4 regions of the Actinoplanes sp. CA-252034 genome follow, and region 4 is predicted to be linked to each of the others. Evidence: riboswitches for the same ligand, from Rfam matches in the RefSeq annotation. Region 4 holds a riboswitch; each other region holds the start of a gene.
What was found. A riboswitch is a leader RNA that binds a small molecule or an ion and turns the genes downstream of it on or off. The one in region 4 is predicted to bind cyclic di-AMP.
Positions count from the first base shown of each region.

Region 1: another riboswitch for cyclic di-AMP. It lies ahead of ACQPZW_RS31345 (C40 family peptidase); the one in region 4 lies ahead of ACQPZW_RS08160 (C40 family peptidase).
Region 2: another riboswitch for cyclic di-AMP. It lies ahead of ACQPZW_RS02035 (coiled-coil domain-containing protein); the one in region 4 lies ahead of ACQPZW_RS08160 (C40 family peptidase).
Region 3: another riboswitch for cyclic di-AMP. It lies ahead of ACQPZW_RS21030 (C40 family peptidase); the one in region 4 lies ahead of ACQPZW_RS08160 (C40 family peptidase).

Region 1 covers NZ_CP191846.1:6,776,326-6,784,018, forward strand. The annotation lists gene ACQPZW_RS31335 (metal-sensitive transcriptional regulator) at 1-132, shown strand, start outside; gene ACQPZW_RS31340 (flagellar M-ring protein FliF C-terminal domain-containing protein) at 148-1,347, opposite strand; cyclic di-AMP (ydaO/yuaA leader) riboswitch at 1,802-1,928, shown strand; gene ACQPZW_RS31345 (C40 family peptidase) at 1,935-2,507, shown strand; partial or broken gene ACQPZW_RS31350 (heavy metal translocating P-type ATPase) at 2,596-4,857, opposite strand; gene ACQPZW_RS31355 (hypothetical protein) at 4,870-5,835, opposite strand; gene ACQPZW_RS31360 (heavy-metal-associated domain-containing protein) at 5,838-6,044, opposite strand; gene ACQPZW_RS31365 (TetR/AcrR family transcriptional regulator) at 6,520-7,125, opposite strand; gene ACQPZW_RS31370 (nuclear transport factor 2 family protein) at 7,197-7,565, shown strand; gene ACQPZW_RS31375 (anthrone oxygenase family protein) at 7,562-7,693, shown strand, end outside.
Region 2 covers NZ_CP191846.1:430,604-438,296, forward strand. The annotation lists gene ACQPZW_RS02015 (ABC transporter ATP-binding protein) at 288-1,580, shown strand; gene ACQPZW_RS02020 (ATP-binding protein) at 1,663-2,136, shown strand; gene ACQPZW_RS02025 (beta-phosphoglucomutase family hydrolase) at 2,215-2,949, shown strand; gene ACQPZW_RS02030 (glycoside hydrolase family 65 protein) at 2,973-5,336, shown strand; gene ACQPZW_RS02035 (coiled-coil domain-containing protein) at 5,393-6,424, opposite strand; cyclic di-AMP (ydaO/yuaA leader) riboswitch at 6,430-6,561, opposite strand; cyclic di-AMP (ydaO/yuaA leader) riboswitch at 6,769-6,986, shown strand; gene ACQPZW_RS02040 (coiled-coil domain-containing protein) at 7,047-7,693, shown strand, end outside.
Region 3 covers NZ_CP191846.1:4,627,882-4,635,574, reverse strand. The annotation lists gene ACQPZW_RS21045 (M28 family peptidase) at 1-1,029, opposite strand, end outside; gene ACQPZW_RS21040 (hypothetical protein) at 1,167-1,382, opposite strand; gene ACQPZW_RS21035 (flagellar M-ring protein FliF C-terminal domain-containing protein) at 1,572-2,522, opposite strand; cyclic di-AMP (ydaO/yuaA leader) riboswitch at 2,998-3,176, shown strand; gene ACQPZW_RS21030 (C40 family peptidase) at 3,183-3,758, shown strand; gene ACQPZW_RS21025 (hypothetical protein) at 3,897-4,688, shown strand; gene ACQPZW_RS21020 (hypothetical protein) at 4,763-4,903, opposite strand; gene ACQPZW_RS21015 (phosphatidylglycerol lysyltransferase domain-containing protein) at 4,938-5,480, shown strand; gene ACQPZW_RS21010 (SGNH/GDSL hydrolase family protein) at 5,477-6,166, shown strand; gene ACQPZW_RS21005 (NfeD family protein) at 6,299-6,754, shown strand; gene ACQPZW_RS21000 (SPFH domain-containing protein) at 6,791-7,693, shown strand, end outside.
Region 4 covers NZ_CP191846.1:1,751,527-1,759,219, forward strand. The annotation lists gene ACQPZW_RS08155 (MurT ligase domain-containing protein) at 1-885, opposite strand, end outside; cyclic di-AMP (ydaO/yuaA leader) riboswitch at 1,281-1,455, shown strand; gene ACQPZW_RS08160 (C40 family peptidase) at 1,462-2,277, shown strand; gene mraZ (division/cell wall cluster transcriptional repressor MraZ) at 2,783-3,214, shown strand; gene rsmH (16S rRNA (cytosine(1402)-N(4))-methyltransferase RsmH) at 3,442-4,533, shown strand; gene ACQPZW_RS08175 (hypothetical protein) at 4,740-5,174, shown strand; gene ACQPZW_RS08180 (penicillin-binding transpeptidase domain-containing protein) at 5,181-7,421, shown strand; gene ACQPZW_RS08185 (UDP-N-acetylmuramoyl-L-alanyl-D-glutamate--2,6-diaminopimelate ligase) at 7,478-7,693, shown strand, end outside.

The DNA of each region.
Region 1 (7,693 bases), 5.0 Mb from region 4:
CTGCACGCGGTAGCCGTCGGCCTGCTCGAGGATCATCTGAAGCACTGCGTGGTCCACGCCGCGGCGGAGGGCGACGTGGACGCAAAGATCAAGGAGGCGAGCGCGGCGATCGCCCGCCTCGTGAAGTCCTGAGCCGGCCGCCTGTTCTTACCGGCCGGGGTCGATCCATTCTCGCAGCTGCTGCGCGGTCTGCGCCGGGTCGACCGACTCGACCGCCCGTTGCTGTCGTCTGTCCTCGTCGAGTGCAGTAGCGATTGCCGCAGCCGGGACCGGAGTGCGCTGGATGTGCAGTTGGGCACGGAGCAGCTCTCGCCGGTCGGCTGCCGCCGAGGCCGCCGCGGCCCGGCGCCGTTGCTTGCGGAGGGCCAGCAGCGCGGCACAGGTCAACAGGATCAGAACCGCGGCGATGAGTGCCGTCCTTAGCGCGGCAGGGGATGCGGTGCCGGGCTGCGCGACGGCGTTGTCGGTGGGAGTGGCTGTAGCGGTGCGCATGGGCATGGCGGCAACCGTCACCCGGTCGCCGCGGCCGGCATCAACACCGGCGGCTACGGCGATGAGTTCACGGACCTGAGCCAGGTCGAGGTTCGCCGCGGCGGCTTCATCGACGAGGACGGCGACGCTCAGTCTGATGATGTCGCCGGGGGCTTCCCGGCGGGTCTCGTGCAGTTCGTCGAGGGCGTTGACGCGCGACGCGCTGCTGCTGTCGTACCGGGTGCCGCCGTTGTCGCCGATGTAGGAGCGCTCGCTGATCCGTTCGGACAGGGCACCGGCGGACGGATCCTGCTGGTAGGTGGTGCGGGAGGTCGCGACCTGGTCGAGGTCGAGTTCGACGTTGGTGGTGACCGTTGAGCGGCCGGGGCCGAGCACAGTGTCCAGCATGTGCTGCAAAGCGCCGCCCAAGCGGTCCTGGAAGGCCGCGGTGGTGGCATCAGCGGCGAGCACCGCCCGGGTGAAGCCGCCGGTGGCCGGCGAAACGGTGTAGCCACCCGCGGTCGCCTGTCGCTGCGCCATGGTGGCCGCGTATGCGGGCGCGGCGCCGAAACTCGCGCCTCCGGCCAGGGTCAGCGCCACGAGCGCGACGATCAGCCTCCCGGCACGCCCGCCGCGGGGCGACGTGCCCGTGCCCAGGGCAGACGGGACGGAGCGATTTCTCACAGCCTGCCTCTCACAGTTTTTGAACGCCGATCGACCGCCGTGATGGGTGAGACTTCGTGGTCGGGCGATGCGGTTGATGGGGTCTGCCTCATCGCTCGACGGCACGGCTGGTTGAAAGGTCCGGTGGTTGCGGCTCGGTTGCATCGGCGCACCGACCGTCTTGGGTGCGGTCGTCGCCGCAACGGACACCATCGGGCATTCACACCGTGACCCCTGCTTCAGGGATGGCCATCGGTTCGGGCGACGAGCGTCGGACGGTCGGCCACAATGAACCGACCGGCAGTCGCGTCGGACGCGACGAACCGGGGAACACTGCCGGTGCCACCCCCAGCTACCACGTACGAGATCGAGTGTTCCCTTTCACAGATCAAAACCACTCTCGGTTCACCATGCATGAGCAGCCCGTGTCGACAAACCTCGCATCGGTCTTCCAATCGGACACGTCTCGGCACGCCAGTCACTGAGTGTGATTACCTCCGGGAGCTGGGATCGGCGCCGACTGGGCTATCAAGGAGGGGCGGCGAGCACAGGCTCGCCGGTCGTGCCGACCTGGACCACGCCGAGCCCTGCCCCGGTCCGGCGGCACAACCCGCATGACGAGTCATGAGGCATTCGGGGGCAGGGACGGGGGAACCACGAGCGGTCTTCGACCGGCACGCCGCACCGCGGCGACCGGGACATGAGGACCTTGGGGTGAAGCCGCCAGCGTGCGGCCGGGCAACCTTCGCGCCCGAATCCGACAGCTAACCTCGCAGGCGTGCCGGAGGGATTCCTTCACCGTGCGCGTAAGCACCCTGAGCCGGCCCGCCCGTACCCTGGAAGTCGGCGCTCTCGCCCTGTCCGTGGGTCTCGGTCTTCTGACCGGCGGGCTCGGCACACCACAGTCCGCCTCCGCCGCGACGGTCGCCACCACACAGGTGTCCTCGCAGACCAGCGTGGCGTTCAGCCAGACCGGCATCACCGTCAAGGCGGCGGCGTCCCAGGCCGCCAAGTCCAAGGCGGCCGCGAACCGGGTCATGACCGAAGCGGCGAAGCACAAGGGCAAGAAGTACAAGTTCGGCGCGTCCGGCCCCAAGCGGTTCGACTGCTCCGGCTACACGATGTACGTCTACAAGAAGGCCGCGGGCAAGAAGCTGCCGCACAAGGCCCACCTGCAGCAGCGGTACGGTAAGGCCGTCGCGAAGTCCAAGGCCCGCGCGGGTGACCTGATCGTCATCCGTACGGGGACGAAGGGCACGCACGCCGGCATCTACGCCGGTGGCGGCAAGATGTGGGCCGCGCCGCGAACCGGCAAGACGGTCACCAAGCAGAAAATCTGGAGCAAAAACTACGTGGTCCGGCGCCTGGTCTGAGTCGGCTCCCCAACCGACCGCGCACTCCTCCGGGCATAACACAGTGCCGCCTGCACCCGTCCTTGGCGGAGGTGCAGGCGGCACTGTCCTTCGTGATGCTGGTGAAGCGGCGCAGCCGCAGGCTGTTGGCGACGACGAACACCGAGCTGAACGCCATCGCCGCGCCGGCGATCATCGGGTTGAGCAGCCCGGCCGCGGCCAGGGGCAGGGCGGCGACGTTGTAGGCGAAGGCCCAGAACAGGTTGCTCTTGATGATGCGCAGGGTGCGCCGGGACAGGCGGATCGCGTCGGCGGCGGCCATCAGGTCGCCGCGGACCAGGGTCAGGTCGGAGGCCTCGATCGCGGCGTCGGTGCCGGTGCCCATGGCCAGCCCGAGGTCGGCCTGGGCCAGGGCGGCGGCGTCGTTGACGCCGTCACCGACCATCGCCACGACCTTGCCCTGTTCCTGCAGCCGCTTGACGACGTCGACCTTGCCGGCCGGCAGGACTTCGGCGATCACCTCGTCGATGCCGACCTGTCCGGCCACGGCCCGGGCGACGGTCTCGTTGTCGCCGGTGAGCAGCACCGGCGACAGACCCAGCGCCCGCAGCTGGGCGACAGCGGCCCGGCTGGTCGCCTTGACGGTGTCGGCGACGGCCAGCACACCACGGGCCTGACCGTCCCAGCCCGCGACCACGGCGGTCTGCCCCGCCGCGTGAGCGGCATCGACGGCCTGCTCGACGTCGGCGGGCACCATCAGACCGGCCTGGCGCAGCAGTACCGGGCGGCCGACGTGCACGGTGTGGCCGTCGACGGTGCCGGTGACACCGAGGCCTTCGGTGTTGGCGAATCCGGTCACCTGCGGCAGCGGCGCGCTGTCAGCTGCTGCGGCGGCGATTGCCTGGGCGATCGGGTGCTCGGAGGCGGCCTCGACCGCCCCGGCCAGGCGCAGCAGCCGCTCGCGGTCGACGCCGTCGGCGGGAACGACGTCGACCAGGCTCATCCGGCCGGTGGTGACGGTGCCGGTCTTGTCCAGCACGACGGTGTCCACGGTCCGGGTCGACTCGAGGACTTCGGGGCCTTTGATCAGGATGCCGAGCTGCGCGCCGCGCCCGGTGCCGACCAGCAGTGCCGTTGGGGTGGCCAGGCCGAGCGCGCAGGGGCAGGCGATGATCAGTACGGCGACGGCGGCGGTGAACGCGGCTGTCCAGCCGGAGCCGGTGCCCACCCACCAGCCGAGCGTGGCGACGGCGAGGCCGATCACGATCGGCACGAACACGCCGGAGATCCGGTCGGCGAGCCGCTGGACGGCGGCCTTGCCGGTCTGGGCCTGCTCGACCAGTTTCGCCATCTGCGCGAGCTGCGTGTCGGCACCGATCCGGGTAGCACGCACGACCAGCCGGCCGCCGGCGTTGACGGTCGCGCCGACCACCGGATCGCCGGGGCCGACCTCGACCGGTACGGACTCGCCGGTCAGCATGCTCGCGTCCACGGCCGAGGTGCCGTCCTCGATGACACCGTCGGTGGCGATCTTCTCGCCCGGCCGCACCACGAACCGGTCCCCCACCGCCAGGTCGGTGACCGGAATGCGCCGTTCGATGCCGTCGCGTAGCACCGCGACGTCCTTGGCGCCGAGTTCCAGCAGGGCTCGCATGGCGGCGCCGGCACGGCGCTTGGAGCGGGCCTCGAAGTAGCGGCCGGCGAGGATGAAGGTGGTGACGCCGGCGGCGGCTTCCAGGTAGATGGCGCCCGCGCCGTCGGTGGTGCCGATGTCGAGGCTGAACGGGTGCGTCATGCCGGGGACTCCGGCGGTGCCGAAGAACAGCGCCCACAGCGACCAGCCGAACGCCGCGATCGTGCCCATGGAGATGAGCGTGTCCATGGTGGCGGCGCCGTGGCGCAGGTTGGTCCAGGCCGCCTTGTGGAACGGCCACCCGCCCCAGACGACGACCGGCGCGGCCAGGGTCAGCGACAGCCACTGCCAGTAGGTGAACTGCCAGGCCGGCACCATCGCCAGCAGTACCACCGGCACGCTGAACGCGATCGCCGTGAACAGCCGGGTCCGCAACGCGCGCAGTTCGTCGACCGGCTGTGCGTGTTCGGCCGGGTCGTCACCGGGCTGTTGCGGTGGCGGCGGAAGCTTCGCGGTGTAGCCGGTCTTCTCGACGGTGGCGATCAGATCCTCGGCGCTGATACCGTCGGGGTAGGCGACGCTGGCCTTCTCGGTGGCGTAGTTGACGGTCGCGACCACGCCGTCCATGCGGTTGAGTTTCTTCTCGATCCGCGCGGCACAGGAGGCGCAGGTCATGCCGCCGATCGCCAGCTCGATCTGGTTCGGGGCCACGGGCAGCGGCCCGGCGACGGTTGCCATGACGCTCTCCTCCTAGTCGTGGGTGTGGCCGTCGGCGCCGTGCCCGGACGGGCTCGGCGCGGCAGAGGCGGTCGGCGGCGCAGGGCTCGGTACACCGGTGACGGATCCGGCAACGGCGGTGAACTCAGCGGTGCGGACCTTTCCGTCGTGTTGGAAGTCCAGGTACAGCCGGTAGGCGCCGGTGGAGGGCACTTCGGCGTGGAAGCCGACGTCGGGGCCGGCCGTGGTGCGGCCGTCGCCGGGTTCACCGTCGGGGTGCACGTGCAGGTAGGCAAGGTCACCGTCGCGCAGCGCGACCAGGTGGCCGTACGCGCCGAGGTACGGCTGCAGGTCGGTGACCGGCTTGCCGTCCTTGCTGACCGACAGGGTCACCTTGGATGAGGCGCCGGGCGTGAGGTCGCCGGTCAGGATGACCGTGTAGCCGTCGACCGTCGTGGTCCGAGCGGCCGCGGGAAGCGGGGTGGGCCGGTAGTCGCCAGCGGCGGGCACGTCGGCGCCGAGGGTGAGGCCGTCGTGGCCGGAGGGCTTGAAGTCAGCGAAGACCCGGTACTGCCCGGCCGCGGGCACCGCCAGCGGGATGGACCAAATGCCGTCGCTGCCGAGCTCGGGGTGCACGTGCTGGAACCCGGATAGGTCACGGCGGACCACGATCAGGTGCAGGTCCTTGTCGTGGGTGGTCGTGTAGGCGGTGACCGGCCGGTTGTCCGGTCCGGTGATCTGGAACCGGAACGGCTGCGGCGTACCGACCGGCAGGCTGCCGCTGAGTGGGGTGAGCCGGTAGCCGTCCTGGCTGATCTGCAGGCCGGCCGGCAGCACTGCTGTCGGGGTGTTCTGCTCGGGTGGTGTGCTGGCGTGGCCGCCGTGCGCGGCCGGGGTGGCGGGTGTGGCTGCCGGGAAGAGGCTGCCGAGGCCCAGGGCGGCCGTGAACACGGCCGCCAGCCCGATCCCGAAGCCGCCCAGCTTGATGGCGGTGTTCATGACTACCTCGCGAGTTCGTAGCCGGCCTCGTCAACGGCCGCGGCGACCGCGGTCTCGTCGACGGGCTGGTCACTGGTAATGGTGACCGTGCCGGAGGCGAGGTCGACCTGGACGTCGGTGACTCCGGAAACCTTGCCGACTTCGGCGCTGACGGAGTTGACGCAGTGCGAGCAGGTCATGCCGGTCACGGTGTAGGTCTGGGTAGCCATCACGATCTCCTTGCCGTTGGACGTGAGCGGCGGGACGTCGCCGCCCACAAACCAACCATACCCATACCCCCCTAGGGTATCAAGGGGCCTGCCTGGTGATGCGCTGCACGCCTTCCGCGCGATTGCCGTCACGTTCACCGGTTATGGCGATTCCCGCCTGCAGGGTGGCTGACCGGTGCGGTGCGCCGATCCGCTCCATCACTGTTGGCGCGGTGTACGGCCGTGCCCGCGTTGTCAGCCTTCACGGCCGTTGAGCGACAGGTTGTTGTCGCTGAAGCCGGCGGGGTTTCTGTCATTGGTCGGACGCGCTGAGGCACTTGGCGCCGACGGCGGGCGCTAGTGGTAGCGGCTGTCCCAACCGGACGAAGTTGGCACCGTGCGGCTGTAGTTGGCACCGGGCTGGCACCGCCTGGGTGAAGCTGTCGCTTTCTGCGGGACCAGCGCTTGGGTACGTGACCCGACCCTAGGCGCAGATTTACTGAATAGTCACCACTGGAGCCGCCGCGAGTCGCTGGACACTGTCGCGATAGGCCGCTGCGGCCGCGGCCGTGGTCATCCGGCCGGCGGCGACCTCCTGGCCGGCGGCGTGGCCCAGACTGATCGTGGCCGCGGGCAGCCAGCCCTCCGGCTGCCCGGTGGTGAACTCGCCGGTCCGGCGGCCATGCGCCAGGATCTCCGCCAGCCTTTGCATGATCGGCAGGTGCCGGTCGTGCTCGTCGGCCGGATCGCCGGCCGGCAGCGCAACGGTGAGCAGCAGCGGGTATCGCTCGATCACCTCCCAGCTCACGGTCAGCCACCGGGTCAGGGCCGAGGCAGCGGTCCCGGTCGCCGGGTCGATCGCGTCCAGCGCGGCGACCGTCTCCCTCGTGATCCGGTCGACGACCCCGACGAGCAGTGCGTCCCGGGACGGGTAGTGGGCGTACACCGTCTGGCGTGCGACGCCCGCGGCGGCCGCGATCTCCTCCATGCTCGCGTCGGCGCGGCGGCCCAGCAGGATGATCGCCGCGTCGATGATGGCGGTCCGGCTGCGCTCGGCGTCGGCCCGGAGCCGACGGCGCGGAGGTCTCGGTAGTTCTGACACGTTGTCAAGGTTAACCTGCCCACGTATGTTGGACAGGATGTCAGAGTTATACCGGTCTACTGGAGGAGCCGATGCTCAGTTTCACCGACTACCTCGCCCGATACCCCCGGGAGGCGGCCTTCGGAGACGAGGAACCGGCCGTGGTCTTCGACCGATACCACACCCCGGGGTTCACCCTGCACAACGACGGTCTGACGCTCGACCGGGACCGGATCGTCGCGCACATCCGGCCGGTGCGCCGCAACGCCGTGGCCGTCGACGTCGACATCCATCAGGCGCTCACGCGGGGCGACCAGGTGGCCGCCCGCTACACGCTCACCGCACAGTTGCGTAGCGGCGCGGTGGTGGCCACCGACATCCACGTGATCGGCCGGGTCGCCGACGACGGCCGGATGCTGCGGCTCGACCAGCTCACCCGGACCGTCGAGGGTGACCGGTGAGGCGGGCCCGGCTCGCCGGCGGCGTCGCACTGCTCTGCGCAGGGCTGCTGGCCGGGGCGTTCGGCTACGCCCGGGTCTGCGTGGTGCCGACCTTCAACGCCGTACCGATCGACGTGCACCTGACCTAC
Region 2 (7,693 bases), 1.3 Mb from region 4:
CGTGGGGGAGGCGCCCGTGAGGCGCCTTGTGGCCCGGCGCCGGGTCCGCGTCGCGGTGTAGTGCGTGCATGTGTGGTGCGGTCGTCGGTTGGTGGCCGTACCTCCGAAGAAAGGGTGTGAACGTGCACACCGAAGACCTGCGATGTTCAGGTATCTGTAATTGATTGATCACTATGCGCAAATGGCACTTTCGCCCGATGGTGAACCATCGAAGGCACTCGCAGAGTTAGGGCCCGATCGCCGACCGTCGTGGGCTCGGGGTCGCACTCGATCGCGGGAGGTTGACGGTGTCCACCGTCGCGCTCAAAGACGTCACCAAGATCTGGCCGGACGGCACCTACGCCGTCGACAATGTCAGCCTGGAGGTGCAGGACGGCGAGTTCATGGTGCTGCTCGGCCCATCCGGCTGCGGCAAGTCGACCGTGCTGCGGATGATCGCCGGGCTGGAGGATCCCACGCGGGGGGAGATCCTTCTCAATGGTGAGCCGGTGCTGGAGCTGCCGCCCCGCGACCGCAGCATCGCCATGGTGTTTCAGGACTTTGCGCTCTATCCGCACATGACGGTGTCGGAGAACATCGGCTTCCCGCTCAAGCTGTCCGGCATCGAGACGTTGCCGCGCCAGGACCGGGTGGACGCGATCGCGGGCGCGCTCGGTATCGGCGAGGTGCTCGGCCGCCGGCCCAGTCAGCTCTCCGGCGGTCAGCGACAGCGGGTGGCGATGGGGCGGGCCATGGTGCGTCGACCAGGGATCTTCCTGATGGACGAGCCGCTGTCCAATCTCGACAGCGGTCTGCGGGCCGAGTTGCGGGCCGAGATCAGCAGCATGACCCGTGAGCTGGGCGTGACCACCATGTATGTCACGCACGACCAGGCCGAGGCGCTGACCATGGCCGACCGGGTCGCGATCATGCGCAAGGGTGTGCTGCAGGACCTGGGCACGCCGACCGAGGTCTACCGGCGCCCGGCGACGCTCTACACCGCCGCGTTCCTCGGCTCGCCGAAGATGAACCTGCTGGAGGCCGCGGTCTACGTGCACCTGGACCGCTACATCGCGTTGAGCTTCGGCGAGCAGACGTTGTACCTGCCGTGGAGCGATCCGCGGGCCCGGGCGGTGGCCCGCTATCACGGCGAGCGGATCGTGGTCGGCATCCGGGCCGAGGCGCTCACGCCGGTCACCCCGGACACGCAGGGGCACGTCTTCCAGGGGCGGATCCGATACCTGGAGCACCACGGACACGAGTCCCTGGCATATCTGGACATCGGCGCCACCGCCATCGTGGTGGACGAGATCGGCGCGGCAGTCACCGACACCCGGGGTCAGAGTGGTGGCGCCTTCAAACGGATCGGCGGGGCGCTCCAGCGGCTGACGCGCCCGGGCGCCGCGGAAGTGGCCCCTGAGGGCCCCGGTGGAGTCGCGACCGACCCCGGCCGGCACCACCGCAAGCCGGCTGAGCTGGCCGTCCGCCTCGCGCCGTATCCGCAGGTCTCGCACGGTCACCCGCTCGCCGTCTCGGTCCGGATGGACGCCGTCCACTTCTTCGACCAGCGCGGCGACCGCATCGATGTGGGCTGGCGCTGATCGTTCCTTCGGCGCCACTTCCGGGCGGGTTCCTCGGATGCCTCCCGCCACCGGTCGGCCACAGCGCGTAGGCTGCACCACGGTGGAGGACAGGATCGGCCAGAGCGTGCGTTCGGCTCTCGACGGGGAGCCGAGGGTCGATGCCGCCCCGCCGCGGGAGTGGCCGGTGCTGCTGGACCGCGCCTTCGGCCCGGACGACATCGCGGTTCTGCGGCACGAGGCGATCCGGCTGCTCGCGGCGGCGGGTCTGGCCGGCGACCGGCAGGACGCTTTCGTGCTGGCCGTCAACGAGGTGCTCACCAATGTCGTGCTGCACGCCGGTGGCAACGGCCGGGTGGTCCTGAAGATCGAGGACGGTTCGGTGTGGTGCGTGGTGACCGATTCCGGTCCGGGGATCCCGGGTCCCTATCTGGACGGCCTGCACGCTGCGGAGGCGTTGGAGGTCGGCGGGCGCGGATTGTGGCTGGCGCATCACCTCTGTGACGAGGTCACCACGGCGACCGGGCCGATCGGGACGTCGATCGGACTGCGGATCATCTTGGATTCCGCAGCTTGAACCACTTGTAAACCATCGTGGAAATGTGAAGCTGCCCTTCGCCTCTCGCCCGGGATCGGGTCCGGCTACATTGGGCGCGTGCTCGGACTTCCTTCACAGGTGACCGCTTGCCTATTCGATCTTGACGGTGTGCTCACGCAAACCGCGCTGGTGCACAACGCTGCGTGGAAACAGACGTTCGACGTGTTCCTGAAATCGTGGGCCGATCGACATGAGCTACCTTTCGTGCCGTTCGATTCCGCAGCCGACTACCACAAATATGTCGACGGCCGTCAGCGTGCGGACGGGGTCCGTACGTTCCTGGCCTCGCGGGGCATCACGCTGCCCGAGGGTGACCCCGACGACGCCCCCGATCGGGAGACCGTCAACGGCGTCGGCAATCGCAAGAACCTGCTCGTGCTACAGAAGATCAAAGAAGGCGCCGTTCAGGTCTACCCCGGATCGGTGGAGTATCTGAAGGCCGCCAAGGCCGCCGGTCTACGCCGCGCGGTCGTGTCGGCGAGCGCCAACTGCAAGGACGTCCTGGAGGCGGCCGGGATCGCCGACCTCCTGGAGGCCCGCGTGGACGGGGTCGTCGCGCGTGAGCTGGGTCTGCCCGGCAAGCCCGCGCCGGACACCTTCCTCAAAGGCGCCGAGCTGCTCGGCGTCGACCCGGCGAACTGTGCGGTCTACGAGGACGCGCAGGCGGGCGTGGCTGCCGGACGGGCCGGCGGTTTCGGCATCGTGATCGGTGTGGACCGGGTGGACCAGGCTGAGGCGCTGCGGGAACATGGCGCCGACGTCGTGGTGAAAGATCTAAAAGACCTCCTCTGAAATCGGTTACGAGAGGCACGACCGTGATCCGTGAACGGGCTTACCCCGTCGACCCTTGGCACATCCGGGAGACCCGGCTCGATCTGGACCTGCTGGCCCAGTCCGAGTCGGTGTTCGCGCTCTCCAACGGCCACATCGGGATACGCGGAAACCTGGACGAGGGCGAGCCGCACGGCCTGCCGGGCAGCTACCTGAACTCGTTCTACGAGTTGCGGCCGCTGCCGCACGCCGAGGCGGGATACGGCTTCCCCGAGTCCGGCCAGACCATGGTCAACGTCACGAACGCCAAGCTGATGCGCCTGCTCGTCGACGACGAGCCGTTCGACGTGCGCTATGGCGAGCTGCGCTCCCACGAGCGCTGCCTCGACCTGCGGGCCGGCACGCTGGAACGGGTCGTCGAGTGGGTGTCGCCGGCCGGCCAGGGCATCCGGGTGCGGACCGTGCGGCTGGTGTCGTTCACCCAGCGCGCCGTGGTGGCCTTCCTCTACGAGGTGGAGCCGCTGGACGCGTCCACCCGGCTGATCCTCCAGTCCGAGCTGGTGGCCAATGAGCAGTTGCCGCCGATGAGCAAGGACCCGCGGGTCGCGGCGGTGCTGGACCGCCCGCTACAGGCCGAGGAGATGCTGGAGCAGCCCACCGGCGGCATCCTCGTGCACCGCACCAAGGCCAGTGACCTGCGGATGGCCGCGGCCATGGAGCACCTGGTGGAGACGCCGGGCCGGCACGCCATCACCACCGAGGGCCACCCGGACTGGCTGCGCACCACGGTCGCCTGCCGGCTGGAGCCGGGGCAGAAGCTGCGGGTGGTCAAGCTGGCGGCGTACGGCTGGTCCAGCATGCGCTCGCTGCCCGGTCTGCGTGACCAGGTCGGTGCGGCCCTCGCCAGCGCCCGCCTGGACGGCTGGGAGGGCCTGGTCCAGCAGCAGAAGGACTACCTCGACGCGTTCTGGGACCATTCGGACGTCAAGGTCGAGGGCGACTCGGAGGTGCAGCAGGCGGTCCGTTTCGGGCTGTTCCACACGCTGCAGGCCGGCGCGCGGGCCGAGCAGCGCCCGATCGGTTCCAAGGGCCTCACCGGGCCGGGGTACGACGGCCACACCTTCTGGGACGCTGAAACGTTCGTACTGCCCGCTCTGACCTACACCCAGCCCTCCGCGGCGGCCGACGTGCTGCGCTGGCGGCACTCGACCCTGGACCTGGCCCGGGAGCGGGCACAGACGCTCGGCCTGCAGGGCGCCGCGTTCCCGTGGCGGACCATCCGCGGGCAGGAGTGCTCCGGGTACTGGCCGGCCGGCACCGCGGGCTTCCACATCGCCGCCGACATCGCCGACGCCGTCCGCCGTTACGTGCAGGCCACCGGCGACTACGACTTCGAGCGTGAGGTCGGCCTGGAGCTGCTGGTGGAGACGGCACGGCTGTGGCGGTCGCTGGGCCACCACGACCGGCACGGCCGGTTCCACATCGACGGCGTGACCGGGCCCGACGAGTACACCGCCGTGGTCAACGACAACATCTACACCAACCTGATGGCCCAGCAGAACCTGATGACCGCGGTCGAGGCCTGCAAGCGCCACCCGGACCTGGCCCGGCGGTTCGGGGTCGACGACGAGGAGACGGCCTCCTGGCGGGACGCGGCGGCGGCCGTGCACATCCCGTACGACAAGGAGCTCGGTGTCCATCAGCAGTGCGAGGGCTTCACCCGGCTCCAGGAGTGGGACTTCGAGAACACCCCGCCGGAGGGGTACCCGCTACTGCTCAACTACCCGTACTTCGACCTGTACCGCAAGCAGGTGATCAAGCAGGCCGACCTGGTCATGGCGATGTACATCCGGGGCGACGCGTTCACGCCGGAGGAGAAGGCACGCAACTTCGCCTACTACGACGCCCGGACCGTACGGGACTCGTCGCTCTCCGCCTGTGTCCAGGCCGTGATGGCGGCCGAGACCGGGCACCTGGAGCTCGCGCACGACTACCTGGGCGAGGCCGCCCTGATGGACCTGCACGACCTGCACCAGAACGCCCGGGACGGGGTGCACGTGGCATCTCTGGCGGGCACGTGGATGTCGCTGGTCGCCGGGCTCGGTGGTATGCGGGACTTCAACGGTCAGCTGTCGTTCGCCCCGCGCCTGCCCAGCCGGATCAACCACCTGGAGTTCTCGCTGCTCTGGCGTGGTCTGCGACTGCGGGTGAGCGTGACCTCGGACGACGTCACCTACTCGCTGCGCAACGGCGGCGGCCAGGCCCGGCTCACGCTGCTGCACCACGGCAAGGAGTTGGAGGTCACCCAGGTCCGTCCGGTGACGATGCCGATCCCGGCGGCGGTTCCGGCCGGTCCGGCGCCGGCCCAGCCGCACGGCCGGGCACCGGTGCGGCGCTCGCTGCACTGACCTACGGAGAACGGCCCCCGTCCGCGAGGACGGGGGCCGTTTCGTTGCGCCGGGGCTCAGAGCATCGATACGTGCACGTGGTCGGTGTGGTCACTGACCCCGTGGTAGTTGCTCCAGCCGTTCGCCGGGAACCAGATCTTCTTGTTCCAGATGACGTAGTAGATGCCCAGCGCGTCGGCGTTACGCACCAGGAACGCCATCAGGTTGTTGCCGTACCTGAACTCCTTGTCGGTGTCGAACGTCGAGAACCCCGACTTCTGCAGCGACCAGTCGCAGGCGCGGCCCTTGGGGTGCTCGAACGGCCCACCGTCGCGGTGGCATCCGACGAAGTTGCTGAAGCCGGCCTTCTTGGTTTCCTTGTACATGTGCAGCGTGCGCTTGGTGACGCAGCCGTTCGTGGTCGGGTCCTTCTCGGTGCAGCCCTCGGCCGAGAAGCCACCGCTGGAGTTGCGGGGCGCCGGAGCGGCCTCGGGCGAGTCGGCGACCACCAAACCGTTGGTGACACCCTTGCCGCCGACCAGGGCCAGCGCGTCGGTCGCGGCGTCCTTCTGCTTCTTCATCGCGGCGGCGTCCTGCTGCTGCTGCTTCACCTCGGCGTCGAGCCGGGCCTTGCTCTCGGTGATGGTCCGGAGCGCCTCGTTGAGTTCGCGCAGCTTGGCGTCGTGCAGCCGGTTGATCTCCTCGAGGGAGACGGCCTTCTCCAGGAAGTCGCCCGAGGAGTTCGCGTTCAGCAGGTAGCCGATCGAGCTCAGGTTGCCCGTCATGTACTGCTCTTTGGCGATCTTGTCGACCTCGGGGATCAGCACGTCCCGCCGGCCCTCGGCCTGCTTGATCTGGTTGGCGAGCTGAGCCTGGGCCTTCATCGACTTCTCGACCGCCGCCTTGGCGGACACGTAACGACGGTTGGTGTTCTCGATCACATCCGAGAGAATCGCGTTCTTGTCGTTTCCGTCCTGCTCCTGCTCTTGAGCAGTGGACGAGGGGCCGCCGGGCTCGGCCGAGGCCGGAGACGAGGGTGCCGCGAGCATCACGACAGCCACCAGCGGCGCCAGGGCAAGTATCAGCCACCGGCGGGGACTTGCGGTCATCAACATTCCTTCCGTGTCACCGCCGACCGAGTTAGCTGACGGGTTCGGGACGGAAGCAATCCCTACCGCAAACTGCGGATACACCCCAGTGACCTGGTTCCCCGGCTCGCCTTTCGACGATTGGGCGGTGGCCTGCCGGCAACTCGGGGGCGGTGCCGTCCTGGCAGGACCGGCGGCCAGTTTACCCGAGATATCGCCGTGGATCAGACCCTGGGAACGGTCAAAAGTGTCACCTCGCAACGACCTTCCGTAATTGCAGTCACGGCCTGTGTCGACGCAATTGCGGGGCGTGCGATAACTGTCGATCTGTCGATCGAGTGGGTATGGTCGGTGCGGTTCCCGCACGGGAGCCGCCGCCTAATCGCCGTCAATGGCGAGCCGGGGAACCACTGTGCAACCTATTCGCGATGGTGGAGAGCATCGTCGTGGACCTGCCGAAAGCGAAGCTCCAGGTCGGTCGTGAATAGGTCGCATCCCTGGGGTGAATCCGCCACCCAGCGGTAGGGATCTCCTTCGTCCCGAACCCGTCAGCTAACCCGGTCGGCGGCCGACGGAAGGAAATGCCTGTGCAGCAGAACACTGCGCGGCGAATAGCGGCGTTGCTGGCGCTGCTCATCGCCGCGTGCGGACTGGCCGTCGCCCCGACGCCGGCCACCGCGGCCCCCGGCTGCTCGCCGCTCCCGGCGACTCCGGTGACGACGGCGAGGGTGGCTCCGCGTCACTGATCGACAAACTCGAGAAGGCCTCCAAGGGGTTCGTGGAGGCCAAGGCCAAGCTCAAGACGTCCAAGGAGCAGCAGGCCAAGCTGACCGCCGACCTCAAGCGGATGGACGCCGACCTGGGACCCCAGCAGGACCGGCTCGACCTGCTCGCCACCCAGGCGTACACCGCGGGCCGTGGCGGGCCGATGGCGGCGCTGCTCACCTCCGACTCGGCCGAGGGCTTCCTGGGCCGGGCCGAGACGCTGGCGATCGTGGCCGCCGACCAGAACCGGGCGATCCAGGACCTGAAGACCACCCGGGATACTCAGCAGAAGGCCAAGGACGCCCTCGACATCGCCATCAAGGACCAGCAGAAGCAGGTCACCGTCATGGCGAAGCAGAAGCAGCAGGCCGAGGCCGCTCTGAAAGCCGCGAACCAGGGCAACGACGCCGGATCGTCGTCCGACGGCGGCGACAGCGCCGACGCGGCGCCGGGCCCGAGCGGCAGCGGTTGCAACCAGACCGACCCGACCGGGACGGGCGGCTGCGTCACCTCGACGCTGCTGCA
Region 3 (7,693 bases), 2.9 Mb from region 4:
AGTCACCGCGCCGGTGCCCGGGCTGAGCGACAGGGAGAAGTCGTTGCCCGTCGGCGTGCCGGTGGTGAGGTTCCACGCGGCGTACAACTCGGCGTTGGCCCAGCGGCCCAGCGAGGTCGTGTTGACGTTCGACGGGTACGAGTCGCACGCCCTGTGGTAGCAGGGATCGTAGGCCTGCCCGGCGGTGCCGCCCCACTTGGTCACCTGGGCGCTGGTCTTGGTGTAGCTCGCTCCGGTGGAGTTGATCGACGACGGGATGCCGGCGTTGCGGAACGAGCCGTCGTCGCTGCAGCACTCGGTCGACGTCTCGGTGGGCACGTTGATCGAGGTGAAGTACTCGCGCAGCTTCACGGCGACGGCGTCGGTGCCGGTCACGAAGTAACCGCCGTTGGTGGAGGCGATCATGTCGAACGTGCCGTACGCCTTGATCGCGCTCTTCTGGGCCGTGGTCAGCGAGTTGACGTAGAACTTGGAGCCGATCAGCCCCTGCTCCTCACCGGCCCACCATCCGAACCGGAGGTGGTTGGCCATGGTCGGCCTGTTCGCGGCCAGCTGGAGTGCGGCTTCGAGCAGGGTGGCCGTACCCGAGCCGTCGTCGTTGATGCCCGGACCCGCCGACACGCTGTCGGAGTGTGCCCCGAACATGTAGGTGTTGGCGGTGTCGCCGCCGGGCCAGTCGGCGATGATGTTCTTCGCCGAGCCGGCGCAGGTGGTGCAGGTCTGCACGGTGACGGTGTAGCCGGCCGCCTGCAGCTTCTGCTGCAGATAGGTCGTCGTCGCGGTGTGGCCGGCCGTGCCGGTGGCCCGGTTGCCGCCGTTGCCGGTGGCGAAGGTCTGCAGCTGCTGCAGGTGGGCGTTGACGTTGGCGACGTCCACGGTGGGCGCGGCGGCCAGTGTTGCGGCGGCGAGCGCCGGCCGGGTCGTGCCGGGCGATCGCGTTCCGGCCGAGGCGGGCAGGGCGCCGAGCGCCAGCGTCACCACGGCGAGGACAGCTACGGCAGGTCTTGCCGTCACCGTTCTGAGGTTCATGGGGGGCTTCCTAGGGTCGAGACCGATTCTTGGCTGGCCGTAGGAGAACAGCGATGCGGCACCCACCACAAGATATCGAAACCCCTATATCTCGTGGTGGGGCTCAGGCTTGCGGGTCGAGGCGTCAGAGGAGGCCGTCAGGGCGGCCACCCGGACCGCGACGTGTAGAACAGCTCGGACCGATTGACCACCAGACCGACCGTGATCAGCAGCGCCTCGGTGGGCAGGATCCCGAGCGGCCGCACCAACTGCCGTGGCCGCCACTCCCGCCGCCAGGCCAGCACGGTGCCGGCCGCACAGAGGATCACCCCGAGCCCCGCCACGAGGATGAGGGGTATGCCGGTCAGGGGCATGGTCTCTCATCTCGTCGACGGCGCCGGTGATGACGCCGATCTGCGCCGCCGTCGATGAGAGACCGGTGAGAGACGGTCCCGTCGACACGAGACGCCGAGCCGGGCTCTACGACGGATCACGGCACACCCGCCGCCCCGACCCGAACCACCGACCGGCCACGGCGGAGACGGCGACCGCACCCGGTAGTGCTACGAGGCCGGGCCGATCCAGCCTCGCAGATGCTGCGCGGCCCGGGCCGGATCAACCGGCATGATCGCGCGTTGCTGTTCCCGGCCGCGGTCGGGTGCCGCGGCGATCGGCACGGTGGCGGCCGGAACCGGTGGGCGGTGGTGGTACAGCTCGGCTCGTAGCAACCCGTGCCGGTCCGCTGCCGCCGAGGCCGCCGCTGCCCGGGCGCGCCGCCGCCGGACGGCCACCAGCATGCCCCCGATCAGCAGGATCAGAGCGGCGACGACGAGCGCCGTTCGTGGCCCGGCGTGCGACGCGGCACCGGACTGCGCAACGGCACTGTCGGCGGGGGTGGCCGTACCGGATCGCAACGGCATGGCGGTGACCGTCAGCTGGTCGCCGCGACTGACGTCGATACCGGCGGCGACGCCGATCAGCTCCCGGACCTGAGCCAGGTCGACGTTCGCCGCGGCGGCATCGTCGATGAGGACGGCGACGCTCAGTCTGACGATGTCGCCGGGTGCCTCGCGGCGGGTCTCGTGCAGCTCGTCGAGTGCGTTGACACGCGACGCGCTGCTGCTCCGATACCGGGCGGCGCCGCTGTCGCCGGTGTAGGAGCGCTCGCTGACCCGCTCGGACAGGGCACCGGCGGACGCATCACGGGTGTAGGTGGTGCTGGATGTCGTGACCTGGTCGAGGTCGAGCTCGACGTTGGTGGCGACCGTCGACCGGCCGGGGCCGAGCACGGTGTCCAGCATGCGTTGCAGGGCGCTGTCCAGCCGGTCCTGGAAGGCGGTGGTGGCGGCATCGGCTGTGAGTCCCGCCCGGATGTCGGCGGCGGCCGCCGAGACGGTGTGACCGCTCACGGCCGCGGCCGCGGGCGTGGCGCCGGCACTCACGCCGCCGGCGAGGGTCAGCGCCACCAGCGCGGCGACCGGCCCGGCTGCGTGCCCGCTGCGGGGACGGGTCATCAACGTGTCTCCTCACGGTTGCCGTCCGGCGTCGGCGCGGCTCCATCGCCGGCCGGTGCGGTCGATCGGGTCTGCCTCATCGTTCGGCGGGACGGCGGGGTGAGACATCCGCAGGTTGCGGGTCGGTTGCCCTACGGGGCGGTGCCGCCCGACTGGTCGGCCATTCCGGCGCGGCGGATCGGGCGACCACTGTCGAGACTACGCAGAGCGACCGGCCACATTTCGCCGTGTTCCCCTTCACAGATCCACACCACCACCGTGTGATCACACATGAGCGGGGCGTTTCGACAAACCTCGCAACGGGCGTCCAAAACGGACACGATCCCGGGCGTACGTCACGGTGCGTGATCGAGGAGGCGGGCCGGTACCGCCGCGGGCCGGGCTATCAAGGAGAGGCGGCGGGCACCTGCCCGCCGGTCGTGTCGACCTGGACCACGCCGAGCCCTGCCCCGGTCCGACGGCACGAGCCCGCATGACGAGTCATGAGGCGATCGGGGGCAGGGACGGGGGAACCATTCATCGGTCCTCGACCGGCACGCCGTTCGCGGCGGTCCGGGACGTGAGGGCCTCGGGGTGAAGCCGCCAGCGTGCGGCCGGGCAATCCTTCGCGCCCGAACCCGACAGCTAACCTCGCAGGCGTGCCGGAGGGATTCCTTCACCGTGCGCGTAAGTACCCTGAGCCGGCCCACCCGTACCGTGGGAACCGGCACTCTCGCCCTGTCCGTGGGTCTCGGTCTGCTCACCGGCGGGCTCGGCACTCCACAGTCGGTCTCCGCCGCCCCGCAGGTGGCGACCGTCGCCGCCGTCCAGACGTTGCCGCAGACCACCCTGGCGGTGAGCCTGTCCACCGTCACCACCACCTCGGCAGCCGCCAAGTCGAAGCTTGCCGGCAACCGGGTCGTGAGCGAGGCGGCCCGGCACAAGGGCAAGAAGTACAAGTTCGGCGCCGCCGGGCCCAAGCGGTTCGACTGCTCCGGTTTCACGATGTACGTCTACAAGAAGGCAGCCGGCAAGAAGCTGCCGCACAAGGCCAATCTGCAGCAGCGGTACGGCAAGGCGGTGGCGAAGTCGAAGGCCCGCGTGGGTGACCTGATCATCATCCGCAAGGGCACGCGCGGCACGCACGCCGGCATCTACGCCGGCGGCGGCAAGATGTGGTCGGCGCCGCGGACCGGGAAGACCGTCTCCAAGCAGAAGATCTGGAGCAAGAGCTACGTCGTCCGGCGTCTGGTCTGAGCCACCGGCACCCCGTTGCACATGGCCGCGGCGTCCGCACCCGTCTTCGTGGGGTGCGGGCGCCGCGGTGATCACGGCGGCACCGAGCGGGAGAACGCCACCGCGGCCGGGACGGGAGCGGCTGACTAGAGTGTGGCGGTGACGCTGCTGTTGAAGCTCGTTCTCGCTCCGCTGCTGGTGGTGGGGTCGTCGCTGGCGGGCCGCCGGTGGGGCGATCGGGTGACGGGTGTGCTGGTGGCGTTCCCGATCGTGGCCGGTCCGATCCTGCTGATCATCTCGGTGGAGCACGGTGTGGCGTTCGGCGCCCGGGCGGCCGCGGCTTCACTGCTGGGCCTGGTGTCGCTGGCGGTCTTCGCGGTCGTCTTCGCCTACGCCGGCCGCCGATGGCGGTGGCCGGGCGCATTGGCAGTGGCCTGGCTGGCGACCGGGCTCGCCGACATCGTGCTCGCCGGCCAGAGTCTGGCGGCGGGTTGGGCACTGCTGCTGGTGATGGCGACGATCTGGGCCGGACGGCGGCTGGTCGCGGTCATCGATGAGGGCCCGTCCAGCGCCGGTACGGTGCGGTCACCGTGGTGGGATCTACCGGGGCGCGCGGTGGCGACGGCTGCGCTCGTGCTGTTCGTGACGGGAATCGCGGCCACGGCGGGGCCGGTGGTGACGGGCATCCTGGCACCCTTCCCGATCGCGACGAGTGTGGTGGCCGGATTCGTGCACGCCCAGCAGGGCGCGCCGGCGGTGATCCGGACGATGGCGGGGGTGCTGCACGGGCTGGCCGGGTTCGCGGTGTTCTGTTTCCTGATCTCGGTGTTGCTCGTTCCGGCCGGTGTCGGCCTCGCGTTCGTGGTGGCGGTCGCCGGGGTGCTGGTGTCCCAGGCTGCTCTGGTGCTCGCCCGCGGGAGACGTCCTGCCGTCGGTGGGCCGGCACGGTGACCTGGCAGAGGCAGGATCGTCCACCGGCCCCGCCGCTACCCGCCGGGCCGTGACACGAGCCGGCCAGGGTCCGCTCAGTGCCGGGCGGGCCGGCGCACCACGGACATCCAGGCGGTGTCGCCGGAGGCCAGGGGCACGCTGACGCGGTGGTCGTCGACCTCGTAGGCGTCGGCGATGCTGTTGGCGGTGCTGGTGGCCGTACGCCAGGAATTCAAAGCTCTTCCCGGGCCGCGCAGCCGATGGCGCGCGGTGACCGCGCTCACCGGATTCGCCGGCGCCGGCTTTCTTCTCGGCCTGTTCGAGATCGCCGTCCGGGCCGACCATCTGATCGGCACGCCCGGTGTCCGGGCCTGGGTCGCACACGCCGCGCTCGGCCTGATCGGCATCACCGGGCCGGTGCGGTTCGCCCGGCCGTGGGCCGCCGACACGGTCAGCTACACCACCGGCACGTTCGGGCTGCTGGCGGTGCTGGCCGCGGTGGTGCTGCTCGTGCGGCCGGGTGAGCCGCGGCCGGCACGCAGCTCGGTCTTCGCCCGCGCCGAGCAGCTGGGCGCCGGGCCGGTGCTGCGCCTGTGGCACCGCTTGTTGCGGCTGTTCTCGCGGGTGTGGCAGATCGAGTCGCTGTACCGGGCGAACGCCAAGCTCCTTCCCCTGTGGCAACCTCGGTATCTGTGCTTCCCCACCGCCCGGGATCTGCCGCGCATCGCCGTCGCGGCGCTGACCGCGGAGGCGTTCCTGCCCGCCCGCCGCGCGACCGACCCGACCGCCGCGCTCGCTCTCACCACGTCTTGATCCTGCGGCGGGTCGCGGTGGCGACCCTGCTGTTGCTGGGCGCGTGCACCGCACCGGAGCCGGCCCCGGGGCCGCGGGAGCCGGTGGTGGTCACCCTGGGCGACTCCGTCCCGGCCGGCACCGGATGCGAATGTGTGCCGTTCCCCGATCGGTACGCGGGACTGCTGTCACCGGGCGCCGCATCGGTCAATCTGGCCGAGCCCGGCTTCACCGCGGCTGACGTGCGGGAACAGGTCGGCACGACCGACGTCCGCGACGAGATCAGGTCGGCGACCCTGGTGGTCGTGATGGCCGGCGCCAACGACATGGCCGAGGCGTTCGACGCCGGTGAGGACTATCCGGAGACGGCACGGGCCGTGCGGAGCACCGTGTCGTCGATCGTCGACACGGTGCACGGTGAACACGACGGCCCGGTCGACGTCCTGGTACTGGGCTACTGGAACGTGGTCCGCGACGGCGCGGTGGGGCTGGACACGTACGGCGCGGAGGGGCTCGAGGAGGCGAAGCGGGCCACCCGGTACTGCAACGACGCGCTCCGGGAGGCCGCCGAACGCAGTGGGGCGACCTATCTCGACACGTCGGCGGCGTTCGCGAGCGACCCCACCGGCTTCCTCGGCCCGGACGGCGACCATCCGAACGCGGCCGGCCACGAGGCGATCGCCGCCCTGCTGTACGACCACCGATGACCCCCTTTTTGCACGGGTCACCCGACTTCGTAGGTGTCGCCCAACGGATCGATGACAATCTCGTGACGGTTTCGGAATTCGGTCGGCGGAGGATCGGTGGCAGATTGCCTGTGGCCGTGTCACTATCGATTCATGGATGTTCTGCTGTGGATTATCGCCGCCGTTGCGCTGGCCACGGCGGAAATCTTCACGACGACCCTTTTCCTTCTGATGTTCTCCGCCGGGGCGCTGGCCGCCGCGGCGGCGGCCGGGCTGGGCGCGCCCGTGCCCGTGCAGGGCGGCGTCTTCGTGGTGATCTCGGCACTGACGCTGGTGGCCGTCCGCCCGGCGTTGCGTCGTCACCTGGGCGGCGATGACGTGGTCCGCATGGGCACGGCGACGATGCGGGGCGCCTCCGCCGTCGTGGTCGAACAGGTCGACGCCGAGCACGGCATGGTGCGGGTGGACGGCGAGTTGTGGCAGGCGCGTGCCGTCGACGGTGGCGATGTCCACGCTCTCGACGAGCGGGTCCGAATCGTCGACGTCAGTGACGGCACCGTTCTGGTGTGGCGTGACGATCTGCCCGGTGTCGACGGCCCGCGTATTTGATTTTCGTTCTATCGGACAACGAGGTGGTTCGCGCATATGGACGCTGTCCTCGGCATCATTCTTGCCGCTTTCTTTCTTTTGACCGTCGTCACTCTCCTGAAATCCGTGCGAATAGTTCCCCAGCAGCGCTCGGATGTGATCGAGCGGCTCGGTAAGTACAAGCGGACCCTGTCGCCCGGTCTCAACCTGCTGGTGCCGTTCGTCGATGCGGTCCGGACCAAGGTCGACATGCGTGAGCAGGTCGTCTCGTTCCCGCCGCAGCCGGTGATCACGTCGGACAACCTGGTCGTCTCGATCGACACGGTGCTCTACTTCAAGGTCGTCGACCCGGTGCGGGCCACCTACGAGATCTCGCACTTCCTGCAGGCGATCGAGCAGCTCACCGTGACCACGCTGCGCAACGTGATCGGTTCCCTCGACCTGGAGCGTGCGCTGACCAGCCGTGACCAGATCAACAAGCATCTGTCGAGCGTGCTCGACGAGACCACCGGCCGCTGGGGCATCAAGGTCACCCGGGTGGAGATCAAGGCGATCGAGCCGCCGCCGAGCATCCGCGACTCGATGGAGAAGCAGATGCGCGCCGAGCGGGAGCGCCGGGCCACGATCCTGAACGCCGAGGGTCACAAGCAGGCGCAGATCCTGACCGCCGAGGGTGAGAAGCAGGCGGCCGTGTTGCGTGCCGACGGTGACCGGCAGGCCCGGATCCTGCAGGCCGAGGGCCAGGCCAAGGCGATCCGTACCGTCTTCGACGCCATCCATCAGGCCAACCCGTCCCAGAAGGTGCTCGCCTATCAGTACCTTCAATCGCTGCCGCAGATCGCCAACGGCACCGCCAACAAGGTGTGGATCCTGCCGACCGAGTTGACCAAGGCCCTCGAGGGTCTCGGCGGCGCGCTCGGTGGCCTGGCGAACATGGTCGGCGACGAGCCCCGGCACGGC
Region 4 (7,693 bases):
CCGGATGTTGCGGCCGTCCCGGTCGACCTGGGCGTAGCGGCCGGCGATCGACGCGACCCGGGAGAGCCGGGGGAGCGCCTCGATCGGCCGGACCCCGAACTCGGCGGCCACGGCCAGGGCGGTCGCCGCGTTGCCGATGTTGACCTTGCCGGGCAGTTGCAGCTTGACCAGGTGCCAGTCACCTCGCGGGTCGATCACGCCCTCGTCCTCGACGACCCACTGCGGGCGTGGGCGGCGCAGCGGGCAGCCGGTGCACCACCAGTCACCCTGCTGGCGCTCGATCGGGTGGCCGCTCTCCGGGCAGACGAACGAGTCGTCGAGCCATCGCTGGCCGGCGCTGAACCAGGTGATCTGCTGGCTGCCGGACGCGGCCCACACCACCATCGGGTCGTCGGAGTTGGCGACCACCCGGATCTCGGGGTGGCCGGCGAGGGCCGTCTTCCACAACTGCGCCATCATCGCCACCTCCTTCGCCCGGTCGAGCTGGTCGCGGGAGAGGTTGAGCAGCGCCACGACCTTGGGCTTGGTCTGGTCGATGACCTGCGCCAGGTAGTGCTCGTCGACCTCGAGGACCGCGAACGGGGTGTGCCCCTCCTTGGCCAGCGCCGAGGTGTGGCCGGTCGGCATGTTGGCGCCGAACGAGTTGGTGGCGACCCGGCCGAGGACACCGACCGCGGCCGCGGTCAGGCGGGTCGTCGTGGTCTTGCCGTTGGTCCCGGAGACCAGCGCGACGGCACGGCCGACCGCGAGGTGGGTCAGCAGGTCAGGATCGATCTTGAGGCCGATCCAGCCGCCGATCACCGAACCGTCGCCGCGGCCCGCGGCCCTGGAGAGCGCCGCCGCGGTCTTCGACACGGAGGTCGCGACCTTGGCGATGAGAGGCATTCCGTCCGTCACGCCAGCGAGGGTACCGGACTCGAACGTTACGACGCGTTGCCAGACCGTCAAGATCACGATGTGGCCGGTGTTTTCCCCGGTCCGGGCTTTTCGGACGTGTGGCCCGTTAGTGACGGGACTATTTGTGTGTTCTGTTTCACCCGTAACCTTCAACGCAGCGTATCTGCCCCATTACCTTCGGTGGGAGCAATTGTCTCGTGGAGGTAACAAACTGGACACCGACAGATGTGCCAATCACGGAGCGTGACATTCCTCCCGCTGACGATCATGGCCGGACTCGGGTACCAAAGATTCGCCGGACGCATTCCGCTCGCCGGCCGCACCGGATCGGTTCACGCCGAGCCCTGCCCCGGGCCGGACCGGTGCGACACCGCAGTTGAGCCACACAGACAAGGCATTCGGGGCAGGGACGGGGGACCCAATACCGGTCCGTCCGGCGCCGCGGAGGCTCTCCGTGGCTCGCCGGGAGGACCTTGGGGTGAAGCCGCCCACCCGCGGCCGGGCAACCTTCCCGCCCGAACCCGACAGCTAACCTCGCAGGCGTGCCGGAGGGATCTCTTCACCGTGCACGAACACAGTTCGAGCCGGCGCCGCCGCGCGTCCATCGGCACCGGAACCGTCGCACTGTCCCTGGGTCTCTGCCTCTGTGCCGGGCAGTTGATCGCCGCGTCACCCGCGGCGGCCGCCACGACCCCCGCCGTCACCCCGGTCGCCGCCGCTGCGGTGGCACCGAAGGTCACACCCTCGATGTGGTCGGCGGCGAGCACCCGCAGCCTCAAGTGGGGCTCCACCCTCAAGGTCACCGCCAAGGTGATCGACCCCAACACCAAGCAGGTCGCCAAGGGCACCGTGCGGCTCCAGGGCTACAGCAACGGCGCGTGGCGCACCTGGGACACGGAGACCGTCAAGAACGGCGTGGTCTCGCTCACCGCCAAGCCGACCAGCACCGTCTGGGTCCGGACCGTCTTCACCGGGACCGGCTACAACCAGAAGGTCACCAGCAAGGTCAAGGTGACGGTCAAGGCCAGCGGTGCCAAGGTGCTGGCGGAGGCCAAGAAGCACAAGGGCGCGCTGTACAAGTACGGGGCGTCCGGCCCCAAGCGCTTCGACTGCTCGGGCTTCACCAAGTACGTCTACAAGAAGGCGGCCGGTAAGAGCCTGCCTCACAAGGCGAACACGCAGCAGAAGTACGGCAAGTCCGTCGCGAAGGGCAAGAAGCAGGTCGGTGACCTGATCATCTTCCGCAACGGGTCGTACGGCTACCACGCGGGCATCTACGCCGGCAACGGCTACGTCTACGACTCACCCCACACCGGTGCCCGGGTCGGCAAGCACAAGATCTGGAACAAGAACTACGTGGTGCGCCGCCTGGTCGCCTGACCGGTTGCACGGCGGCAGTAAGAAGTGTCGTCTGACCGGTTTGCACAGCGGCAGTAGTAAGTAAGGAATAGCAGCGACGCCCGTGGGGCGTGACCTGAGTCGGGTCACGTCCCACGGGCGTCTCTTGTGTTCGGGCGATGTGGATTCCACTGTGAGCGCCCACTTTCCTCCCCCGGGGTGCCCCACTTCCCTCCACGGGGGACCGGAATCGGGCTTCTGCCGGCATATCGGCGGGCGGTTTCGGCCCTCGCAGGCTCCATGTCGGAAACCAGACCTTGTTGATCATGGTCACGCCCTCCACTCCACCCCACCGCCTGTGAACTGGGATTACGTCCGTGAGAACGGCTCGTGAGGGTTTGCTTTTGGGTTGCAGGTGGAGGGAAGTGGAGTAGAGTGGGGCGCAGTGGCAGGGCGGAGGAGCGACGCCGGACCTGCCGGCCCGAGTTGACAGGCGATCCGCTCCCTCCGCGATGGAGCGGCCGCCACGGCAAAGGGGTGGGGGCCGATGTTCCTCGGCACGCACACCCCCCGCCTGGACGAGAAGGGCCGGCTGATCCTCCCGGCGAAGTTCCGTGACGGGTTGGCGGGAGGTGTCGTGATCACGAAAGGGCAGGAGCGCTGTCTGTACGTGTTCCCGATGCCGGAGTTCCAGCGCATCGCCGGTCAGCTGCGCGAGGCACCGGTCACCAACAAGGCGGCCCGGGCGTACAGCCGGGTCTTCTTCGCGAGTGCCCATGACGAGGTTCCCGACAAGCAGGGCAGGGTGACGATTCCTGCCCATTTGCGGGAGTATGCCAGTCTTGGTCGCGATCTCGTGGTGATCGGTGCGAGCACCCGGGTCGAGATCTGGGACAAGCAGTCCTGGGATGAGTACCTCTCGGCGAGCGAGGAAGAGTTCGCCGACATCGAGGAGGGGGTGCTGCCCGGCGGACTGTAGGCGTGGCACTCGGACGGCCGGCTGGTTCGGCCCGGACGCCACTGCCGCCGTACTGCGAGATCTCCAGCCGCTCCCGCTCCTGGCGCCTCTTCCCCGGCGCCAGGCGCGTGTCCGGAGCCGGTTCGCCGGCGCGGGACATGAGCGGATGGGGATCTGGCGGTATGGACGGGCGACCGGGCCGAGCGGCAACGGGACAACGAACGAGTGGGACGCGAGCGGGCACGGCAATGGGGGTCGACATGGGGGAGCCGCGAGGCACGCACGTGCCGGTGTTGCTCGAGCGCTGTCTCGAGCTGCTCGATCCCGCCCTCACGTTGCCGGGCGCTGTTCACGTCGACTTCACGCTCGGTCTGGGCGGGCACGCCGAGGCGGTCCTCGAGCGGTATCCGGAGGTGGTCCTGGTCGGACTCGACCGGGACACCGAGGCCCTGGCGCATGCCCGGCACCGGCTGATCCGTTTCGGTGACCGCGTGCACCTGGTCCACGCCGTCTACGACGAGCTGCCACGGGTTCTCGACGAGCTGGGGATCCCGGCGATCCACAGTGGGCTCTTCGACCTCGGGGTCTCCTCGTTGCAGCTGGACGAGGCGGATCGCGGTTTCGCGTATGCGCAGGACGCGCCCTTGGACATGCGGATGGACCAGTCCCGCGGGATGACCGCGGAGGAGGTCGTCAACACGTACGAGCCGGGTGATCTTGTTCGCGTTTTGCGGCAGTACGGCGAGGAGAAGTTCGCGCCGCGGATCGTCTCGTCGCTCGTGCGGGAGCGGGCGAAGTCACGGATCACCTCCACGGCGCGGTTGGCCGAGCTGGTGAAGGACGCCATTCCGGCCGCCGCGCGGCGAACGGGTGGAAATCCCGCAAAAAGGACATTTCAGGCACTACGCATTGAGGTGAACAGGGAGTTGGAGGCGCTCGAGGGAGCGGTTCCGGCGGCTTTGGACGCGTTGGCGCCACGTGGGCGCCTTGTGGTGATGAGTTATCAATCGTTGGAGGACAGGATCGTCAAGCGCGAGCTCGCCGCGAGGTCGCGCAGCACCGGGCCGGTCGACCTTCCGGTCGAGCTCCCGGGCACCGGTCCGAGCCTGAGGCTGCTGACCCGCGGGTCGGAGCTGCCCAGCGAGGCTGAGGTGGCGGCGAACCCGAGGGCGGCCTCGGTGAAACTGCGCGCGGTGGAGCGGATCGACGAGCAGGAGCAGGCGAGCAGGTTCGAGAAGGCGTTCGGCGCCGGCCGCGAGCGGCCCCGAATGTCTACAACGCGTGGGGGACGAGGGCGGATACGCCCGGGGGCGAATGTAGAGGGGGAGGGACGAGCATGAGCGAGCGATCCGAAGCGCCGCGGTCGGGGGGCCGATCGGCGCAGCCGCGCACCACGCGCCGGAGCAGCCGCGATGCCGAGACCACGAGGGGCGGCGCTCGGGGGACGCGCCGTTCCGAACCGGCCGACACGCGCCGGTCAGGGATCCGGAGCCGGGGGGCTCAGGATGCGGCACCGGTCGATGGCGCGACCGCGCTGTCGATCGAGGTGACGGGGGATCCGGCGCCGATCCCGGGTCGTCTGCGCCTCTGGGTGGCGCCGCCGATCCCGGTCCGGGCGCCGCGCGCCGCCTTCGCCACGGCGATCATCGCCGTGGTGCTGGTCGGTGTGGTCGGCATCCTGCTGATCAACACGGCGACCGTGGAGCAGTCGTTCCGGCTGGACGCGCTCCGCAACGAGAAGACCACGCTGGACCAGCGGCAGCACGACCTGCAGCGGCAGATCGTCGATGCGTCCGGTCCGGGCAAGCTGCACGCCGCCGCGAAGCGACTGGGCCTGGTCCAGGCCGAGAAGCCGGCGGTCGTCTGGCTGCCGAACGGCGAGATCGTCGGGATGCCGGTGCCCGGCAAGGGCCCGACGGCGCCGACCACCGACGACGGGCTGCGCGAGGACCTCACGCCGTCCGCCGCGGCCGGGCGGTAGGCCCGCATGTCGCCGCGAGCCGACGACGAGACACCGCGCCGGGGCACTTCGCCCCGGCGCGGTTCGTCGCGTGACCTGCCGGGCGAGGAGCCCGAGGAGACCCCACGCGACAACCGGCGCGGCCGCTCCAGCATCGGGGAGGCACGTGCCTACACCCCGCGCGGGCGGACCGTGGCCGAGCGCGGCCGGACGCCCCGTGAGAGCGGCCGCAACGCCGACCCCTTCCGGCCGGCGCTGCAGGTCCTCGACGGCGGCGAGGGTGGCCAGCGGAGCCGGGCGCGCGGCCGCACCACCGAGCCGCCGCCCCAGCGCGAGCAGCCCAAGCCCCGGGAGCAGGCCAAGCCCCGGGAGCAGGCCAAGCCCCGGGAGCAGCTCAAGCCCCGGGCGAAGGCGCGGGAGCAGGAGAAGCCGCGGGAAAGGGTCCGGACGCGCGAGCCGGAGCGGCCCCGGAAGAAGGCGCCGGAGCGCCGGAGGCCGGTCCCGGCGGAGCCGCCGAAGCTCGCCAGCAGCACCCGGCGGCTGCGGCTCGGCACCGTCCTGGCGCTCTCGCTCTTCGTCACCATCGGCGTGCGCCTGGTGGTGCTGCAGGTCGCCACCTCCCCGGCGGAGGCGGCCAGCCTGCTGGAGCTGCGCGAGAACAGGCTGAGCAGCGTCAAGCTGCCGGCGCCGCGCGGCAGCATCCTGGACCGCAACGGCAACGTCCTGGCGCACAGCGTGGAGGCGCGGTACGTCTACGCCGACCCGGAGAACGCGGGCCTGCGAAGGAGCATCCCCGCCACGGCCGCGAAGCTGGCGCCCCTGCTGGGTGTCCCGCAGTCCGAGCTGGCCGCGAACATGCAGCGCAAGCAGGTGCTCGGGCAGTGGACGAAGTTCCGCTACCTGGACCGCGGCGTGGACCTGGGGGTCGCCGAGCAGATCGACGCCCTGAACCTGGACGGTATCTACACGCACCCCGACGAGCGGCGTGACGTGCCCGGTGGTGACCTCGCGTCCAACCTGATCGGGTTCACCGGCGAGGAGGGGCGCGGCCTGGAGGGCCTCGAGGCGCGCTACGACAACCTGCTGCACGGCACCGACGGCAAGCGGGTCTTCGAGGTCGGCACGGGCAAGCTCAACAAGCCGATCCCGGGCGGGTTCCAGCAGGACGTCGAGGCCCGGCCGGGCAACTCGCTGCAGCTCACCATCGACCAGGACCTGCAGTTCCAGGTGCAGCGGGTCCTGGACTCGGCGGGCAAGAAGAAGAACGCGCGGGTCGGCGGCGCGGTGGTGCTCGACGCCCGTACCGGCGAGGTGCTGGCGCAGGCCAGCTATCCGTTCTACAACGCGGCGAAGCCGAATTCGGTGGATCCGATCGAACGCGTCGACATGCCGAGCGCCGTCGTCACCGATCCGGGGTCGAGCCACAAGGCGTTCATCTTCGGCGCGGCGCTGCAGGAGGGCGTCGTCAAGCCGGACGAGCTGATCCCGATCAGCCCGGCGATCAAGAAGGGCGACACCACCTTCGAGGACACCCACCCGCAGGAGAAGGGCAGCCGGATGACGCTGCCGGGGCTGCTCGCCTTCTCCTCGAACGTGGGCACCATCCTGCTCGCCGACCGGCTCGGCAAGGAGAAGGTCTACGAGTACCAGCAGAAGTTCGGGCTGGGCAAGGCCACCGGCGAGGGGATGCCGGCCGAGGCCGAGGGCGACCTGCTGGAGACGGCCGATTGGAGCGGCTCGTCGTACGGCTCGGTGCCGATCGGGCACAGCGTGTCGGCCACGCTGATCCAGATGGCGGCCGGGTACGGCGCGATCGCCAACGACGGCGTCTACATCCAGCCGCACCTGATCAAGGCGACCATCTCCGGCGAGGACGGTGCGGAGACGCCGGCCCCCACGCCGTCGACGCACCGGGTCCTGGACGCGGACGTCGCCAAGGAGCTGCGCCTGATCATGGAGTCGGTGACCACGGTCGAGCACGCCACCGGTCTCGCGGCTCAGGTGCCCGGCTACCGGGTGGCGGGCAAGACCGGCACCGGCAAGCTGCTCGTCAACGGGCAGTACACCAGCAACAACGCCAGCTCGTTCGTCGGCATGGCCCCGGCCGAGAACCCGCGTTACGTGATCGCGGTGTCGATGGACGTCAGTAGCGGTGGCGGCGGTGACGTCGCGGCTCCGGCCTTCAGCGAGATGATGTCCTACGTCCTTCGCCAGAACCATGTGCCGCCGTCCGGCACCAAGGCGCCAGATTTCAAGATCAAGGAATGACGCGGGTCGCATGGCGTTGACGACGAGCCGTCGGAGACGGGGTAGGGTCTGACGCCGTGTCCGGCATTCCACGTCCCGAGACCGTGGAGCCGTGCCTGCTGGCGCGGCTCGCGGAGCTGTTAACGGCCGATCTGACCGGCGGTGACGTCCCGGTTACCGGCATTACACACAGTAGTCGGGAGGTGCGCCCGGGTGATCTCTACGCGGCGCTCCCCGGCGCCAACCGGCACGGCGCCGAGTTCGTGGCCGACGCCGCGCGCTCCGGCGCGGTA